3 regions of the Aurantimonas sp. DM33-3 genome follow, and region 2 is predicted to be linked to each of the others. Evidence: predicted binding sites of a transcription regulator. Region 2 holds the regulator's gene; each other region holds the start of a gene.
The links. Region 2 encodes PhoB, which activates phosphate uptake and scavenging genes when phosphate is short. Its sites were predicted from a motif close to TGTCATNNANCTGTCAT; they were not measured.

Region 1: the regulator PhoB is predicted to act here: its motif matches at 924-940, upstream of H9Q09_RS10590 (long-chain fatty acid transporter).
Region 3: the regulator PhoB is predicted to act here: its motif matches at 875-891, upstream of H9Q09_RS15060 (UDP-2,3-diacylglucosamine diphosphatase).

What each region holds. Positions count from the first base shown of each region.
Region 1 is NZ_JACSGS010000006.1:128,245-130,509, forward strand. Features, by position in the region: gene H9Q09_RS10585 (valine--tRNA ligase) at 1-819, shown strand, start outside; gene H9Q09_RS10590 (long-chain fatty acid transporter) at 1,193-2,265, shown strand, end outside.
Region 2 is NZ_JACSGS010000003.1:73,785-76,049, forward strand. Features, by position in the region: gene H9Q09_RS05345 (GcrA family cell cycle regulator) at 1-301, shown strand, start outside; gene phoB (phosphate regulon transcriptional regulator PhoB) at 408-1,151, opposite strand; gene phoU (phosphate signaling complex protein PhoU) at 1,157-1,903, opposite strand; gene pstB (phosphate ABC transporter ATP-binding protein PstB) at 1,923-2,265, opposite strand, start outside.
Region 3 is NZ_JACSGS010000011.1:28,495-30,759, reverse strand. Features, by position in the region: gene H9Q09_RS15060 (UDP-2,3-diacylglucosamine diphosphatase) at 1-819, opposite strand, end outside; gene H9Q09_RS15055 (NADP-dependent malic enzyme) at 1,023-2,265, shown strand, end outside.

The DNA.
Region 1 (2,265 bases), on a different contig from region 2:
CCGCTGAACCGCTGGGTCGTGACCGAGCTCGGCCGCACCATCGCCGAGACCGAGACCGCCATCGCGGCCTACCGCTTCAACGAGGCGGCCGCGACGCTCTACCGCTTCGTCTGGAACCTGTTCTGCGACTGGTATGTGGAGCTGGCCAAGCCGGCTCTGATGGGCAGCGACGAGGCCGCGGCCAACGAGGTGCGGCACGTCATGGGGTCGGTGCTCGACCGGATCTACGCGCTGCTGCATCCGTTCATGCCGTTCATCACCGAGGAGCTGTGGCAGGTGACCGCCGCCGGCGAACGCGCCTCGCTGCTCTGCCATGCGGCCTGGCCGGTGCTCGACTTCGCCGACCGCGACGCCGCCGACGATATCAACTGGCTGATCGAGGTGGTGTCGGAGATCCGCTCGGTGCGGTCGGAGATGAACGTGCCGGCGGCGACCGAGGCCGATCTCGTCGCGGTGGCGCCGGATGCCGCGACCGCGGCGCGGCTGGAGCGGCACGGCGCCGCGGTGAAGCGGCTGGCACGGCTGGCGACCATCGTCACCGCGGAGACCGCGCCGGAACAGTCGGCGCAGATCCTAGCGGCGGGCGGAAGCTTCGCCCTGCCGCTGGCCGGGCTCATCGACGTCGCCGCCGAGCGCAGCCGCCTCGGCAAGGCACGCGACAAGGCCCTGGGCGAGATCGAGCGGATCGACCGCAAGCTCTCCAACCAGAAGTTCGTCGCCAACGCGCCTGACGAGATCGTCGAGCAGGAGCGCGAGAAGCGCGAAGGCTACCGGATCGAGGCCGACAAGCTGTCGGCCGCGCTCGAACGGCTGCAGTAGCTTTATAATTCGGAGCACGGCGTGTCCTCGCAAGGAGGCGCCGTGCTCCTGCAATGCCCGGTATCGTCCGGCCCTTGGTGCCAAGCCGCCGATCTGTCGTATTTATGACACGCTCGAGACACGATTTTGTCTCCTCGCGCCGTGCGCGCGCCGATCTCTCCCTACGTAACTCCCCGTTCCCCCACGCGAAAAAGCAGAATGTGCAAAGGCTTGCGCAGGCTTCGCCGGCTATGATCGCCGCTGTGGCGGAAGCGTCGCAATCGCCCCGGTGTTGCAACCGGGGAGTTCCGGACCGCGAATTTATCGTTTACGTTTGCGTCAACTTTCAGCGGCTGGGTTCCCGCGGAAGTTCAACAAGAGTGGGGGGATTCCATTGCGAACTTTTCTGACAACGATTCTCGGCGCGTCCCTGGCTTCGGCGGCGCTCAGCACGTCGGCCCTCGCCGGTGGCTTCCAGCGCGGCACGGCTGACACGGACATCCTGTTCGAGCAGGGCACCGCCGTGATGCGGACCGGCGTCACCTACGTCAATCCGCAGCGCGGCTTCGAGTCGATCAACGGCCAGAGCGGCAATTTCGGCACCTATACGCAGAATTACCTCATCCCGTCGCTGGCCTTCGGCATCAACAGCGAGATGGCTGGCTGCGCAGGCACCTACGTGATCTCCTTCGCGGCGGAATCCGACTATACCGGCGCGCCGGGCGGGGCGCTTCCGGCTGGTCCGACGGCCAATTCGCGGACCGAGACCAGCGAGTTCGAGTCGAACGAGTTCGGCCTGACCTGCCGCCTGTCCTACACCAATGACATCGGCCGCTTCAGCATTCTCGGCGGCGTCTTCGCCGAAGACTTCACCTTCGACGGAACCAGCCTCTCCGGCACCCCCGTTGGTGCGGCGCCCCTGCCGGGCGGTGGCACGACCCCCGTCTTCCTGCCGGTGCGCACGACGGTCGAGACCAAGAGCGACTACGCCATCGGCTACCGTGTTGGCGCCGCCTTCGAGAAGCCGGAAATCGCGCTGCGCGCCCAGGTGATGTATCGCTCGGAAGCCACGCACGATAATTTCACCGGCACGGGTTCCGTCGTTTCCAACGGCAATGCCTACATCATCGGCCCCGGTGGCGCCCAGGTGGTCGTCCCGACTGCCGTGCCGCCCGCAGGCACGACCGTTGCAGCCGGCACATCTAACTTCTCGGAAGTCGTCAGCCCGCAGAGCCTCTACATCAACGCGCAGACCGGCATCGCGCCGGGCACGTTGCTGCTGGCATCCTTCCGCTGGACCGACTGGAGCACCAACGGCACCGCCGTCAGCTCGATCTCCACCGGTGGCGTGACCCGCTCGAGCCTGTCGCCCTACAACTGGCGTGACGGCTACACGGCGTCGATCGGTCTCGGCCGGGCGTTCACCGACGAGATCTCGGCGGCCGTCTCGGTCGGCTACGATCGCGG
Region 2 (2,265 bases):
GCAGGCCCCGAGCCGCTCCATGCCGCGCACCATGGGCGCCACCGCGCTGAAGATGGAGCCGGAGGAAGAGCTGGAGGTGATGGATCAGCCGCAGGAGCGCGAGAGCGCCGAAGTGGTGCCGATCGCCCGCAAGCTCAGCCTCGTCGAGCTGACCGAGACCACCTGCAAATGGCCGGTCGGCGACCCGATGAAGCCGGACTTCCATTTCTGCGGCAACAACGCCCGCGATGCCTCGCCCTATTGCGCCTATCACGCCAAGCTGGCCTTCCAGCCCTTCTCGGATCGCCGCCGCGCCCGCTAGGCGCCGCAGGCCCCACCGAATGAAAAACACCCCGCGTGGCCAGGCCGCGCGGGGTGTTTGCGTTTCAGGCTCGTGAAGAAGCCGCCCGGCGCCGGGCGGAGACCCGTCAGGCGCCGGCGCTCAGTCGCGTGCGGGCCGGCGCGGCCGGGGACCTGGCGGCGCTGAACTGCTCGTCCAGCGCATAGCCGGCGCCGCGCACGGTGCGGATCGGGTCGCGCTCGCGGCCGCGATTGATCGCCTTGCGCAGCCGGCCGACATGCACGTCCACCGTGCGCTCGTCGACATAGATGTCGCGGCCCCACACGCCGTCGAGCAGCTGCTCGCGGGAGAACACCCGGCCCGGCGACTGCATGAAGAATTCCATCAGCTTGAACTCGGTCGGTCCGAGCTTGAGCTCGCGGCCGGCGCGCCGCACCCGATGGGTCTCGCGGTCGAGGTCGATGTCGCCGGCGACAAGCTGGCTGGAGATCTTCTCGGGCTTGGAGCGGCGCAGCATGGCCCGCACCCGGGCAATCAGCTCCGGCGTCGAGAACGGCTTGACGACATAGTCGTCCGCGCCGACCGACAGGCCGCGCACCCGCTCGCTCTCCTCGCCGCGCGCCGTCAGCATCAGGATCGGCAGGCGCTCGGTCTCCTCGCGCTGGCGCAGCCGCCGGCACAGCTCGACGCCCGAGAGGCCCGGCAGCATCCAGTCGAGGATCAGGAGGTCGGGCACCTCCTCCTTCAGCCGGATGTCGGCCTCGTCGCCCCGGTCGATGACGTCGACGACGTAGCCCTCGGCCTCGAGATTGTACCGCAGGAGAATGCCGAGGGCTTCCTCGTCCTCGACGACGACGATCCGTGCGCTCATCGGTTTCAGCCCCCGTCAGCCTGGCTCGGCGGGTCGTTCGGCACCGGCTGGGTCATCGTCGCCGTGTTGTCGCCCTTCGGCCGCTCGTTCTCGAGCTGCTTGCCGGTCTGGATGTAATAGACCGTCTCGGCGATGTTGGTGGCGTGATCGCCGATCCGCTCGATGTTCTTGGCCGAGAACAGGAGATGGGTGCAGGAGGTGATGTTGCGCGGATCCTCCATCATGTAGGTCAGGAGCTCGCGGAAGATCGAGGTGTACATCGCGTCGATCTGCTCGTCGTTCTCGCGCATGGCGAGCGCGCGCTCGTAGTCCCGCTCGCCATAGGCGTCGAGCACTTCCTTGAGCTGCTCCAGCGCCATTTCCGACAGATGCTCGATGCCGCGCACCAGCTGCACCGGATGGGCATGGTCGTGGACCGCGATCACCCGCTTGGCGATGTTCTTGGCCAGGTCGCCGATCCGCTCCAGGTCGTTGGAGATGCGGATGGCGCCGACGATCTCGCGCAGGTCGACGGCCATCGGCTGGCGCTTGGCGATGGTCATGATCGCCCGCTCGTCGAGCGCCCGCTGGGCATCGTCCAGCAGCAGATCGTCGGCGACCACCGACTGGGCCAGCCCCCAGTCGCTGCGCATCAGCGCGGCGACCGACTGTTCGACCATCCGCTCGGCCATCCCACCCATTTCCGAGATCCGGCGGACGATCAGCTTCAGCTCGTCTTCGTAGGACGTGACTGTATGTTCGGTCATGGGCATGACGCTTCCTTGCCTTCGTTCAGCCGAAGCGGCCGGTGATGTAGTCCTGGGTGCGCTTGTCGTCCGGGTTGGAGAACATCTTCTCCGTCGGGCCGACCTCCACCAGATAGCCGAGATGGAACATCGCCGTGCGCTGCGAGACGCGCGCCGCCTGCTGCATCGAATGGGTGACGATGACGATGGTGTAGTTCTGCTTCAGCTCGTCGATCAGTTCCTCGACCTTGGCGGTCGCGATCGGATCGAGGGCCGAACAGGGCTCGTCCATCAGGATCACCTCGGGCGACACCGCGATGGCGCGGGCGATGCACAGGCGCTGCTGCTGGCCGCCCGACAGGCCGGTGCCCGGCTCGGCGAGCCGGTCC
Region 3 (2,265 bases), on a different contig from region 2:
ATCCGGCTCGGCGGCCTCGCGCTCGAAGGCCGTCTCGGGCGCCGTGGAGCGCTCGCCGGCCAGATGCGCCCAGTGGATGAGCTCGAAGGAGCCATCATGGCGCTCGGCCACGGCGGTGCAGCTTTCGACCCAGTCGCCGGTATTCACATATTCGACCGCGCCGTGGCGGGTCATCTGGGCATGGTGGATATGGCCGCAGATGACGCCGTCGCAGCCGTGCCGGGCCGCCTCGTCGGCCAGCGCCGTCTCGAAGGCGCCGATGAAGTTGACGGCGTTCTTCACCTTCAGCTTGGCCCATTGCGAGATCGACCAGTAGGGAAAGCCGAGCCGGCGGCGGACATAGTTGAAGACGACATTGATCGAGATCGCCATGTCGTAGGCCCAGTCCCCGAGATAGGCGAGCAGCCGGGCGTTGCGGACCACCACGTCGAATTCGTCGCCATGCATCACCAGGAAGCGGCGACCGTCGGCAGTGGTGTGGATGTCCGTGCGCTTGACCTCGACGCCGCCGAAATGATGGCCGGGAAAATCGCGCAGGAACTCGTCGTGATTGCCGGGCACATAGACGATGCGGGCGCCCTTGCGCGCCTTGCGCAGCAGCTTCTGCACCACGTCGTTATGGGCCTGCGGCCAGTGCCAGGAGCGCTTCAGCCGCCAGCCGTCGATGATGTCGCCGACGAGATAGATCGTCTCGGCATCGTGCAGACGCAGGAAGTCGACCAGCATCTCGGCCTGGGCCGCCTTGGAGCCCAGATGCACGTCGGACAGGAACAATGTCCGGAGATGCCGCGCCGTCGTCAGCTTGTGCATGGTCGCCATCCCGTGCCTTGCCCCGGTTAAAGCCTTTGCGTTGCTTGGGAAATGCACGATTCTGATTGCAGTCGTGTGACGCTCCGGCAGCTCGCTTCCGGCGGTGGACGAGCGGCGTGGTCCGGTTGCCTGCCGGGATCGATACGTTAGAAGAAGCGCGACACGTCGCCGCCGCCATCATCGCGCGGCGACGCCGGGATGGAGGAGCAGGAATGTCCGAACAGGAAACCGCCAAGGATCGGCCGAACATGGGCGATCTCGACGAACAGGCCCTCTTCTATCACCGCTATCCCAAGCCCGGAAAACTGGCGATCCAGGCGACCAAGACCCTGGGCAATCAGCGCGATCTGGCGCTGGCCTATTCGCCGGGCGTCGCCGCGCCGTGCCTTGCCATCGAGGCCGATCCGTCGCTGGCGGCGATCTATACCAGCCGCGCCAATCTCGTCGGCGTGGTCTCCAACGGCACCGCCGTCCTCGGTCTCGGCGACATCGGTCCCCTCGCCTCCAAGCCGGTGATGGAAGGCAAGGCGGTCCTGTTCAAGAAATTCGCCGACATCGACGTCTTCGACATCGAGATCGACGCCCACGAGATCGACCATATCTGCGACGTCGTCGCGGCGATGGAGCCGACCTTCGGCGGCATCAACCTCGAGGACATCAAGGCGCCGGAATGTTTCGAGGTCGAGTCGCGGCTGCGCGAACGCATGGCGATCCCGGTCTTCCACGACGACCAGCACGGCACCGCGATCATCGTGGCGGCGGCGATCCGCAATGGCCTGATGCTGGCCGGCAAGTCGCTGGAGAACGCCAAGATCGTCACCTCCGGCGCGGGCGCGGCGGCGATCGCCTGCCTTAACCTCCTCGTCGAGCTCGGCGCCAAGCGCGAGAACATCACCTGCACCGACATCGAGGGCGTGGTCTATGAAGGCCGCGAGAAGCGGATGGACCGCTGGATGGCGGTCTATGCCAAGAAGACCGACAAGCGGACCCTCGCCGAGGTCATCGACGGGGCCGACGTCTTTCTCGGCCTGTCGGCCGGCGGCGTCCTGAAGCCCGAGCTCCTGGAGAAGATGGCCGCCAAGCCGATGATCATGGCATTGGCCAATCCGAAGCCGGAGATCATGCCGGATCTGGCCAAGCAGGTGCGGCCCGACGCGATGATCTGCACCGGGCGCTCGGACTTCCCGAACCAGGTCAACAACGTCCTGTGCTTCCCCTACATCTTCCGCGGCGCGCTGGACTCCGGTGCCACCGGCATCACCGAGGGCATGAAGACCGCCGCCGTCGACGCCATCGCGGCGCTGGCCCGCGAGGAGGTCTCCGAGGTCGCGGCCAAGGCCTATGGCTCGGACACGCCGGTCTTCGGGCCGGACTATCTGATCCCTGCCCCCTTCGACCCGCGGCTGATCCTGAAGATCGCCCCGGCCGTCGCCAGGGCCGCCGAGGCCGACGGCG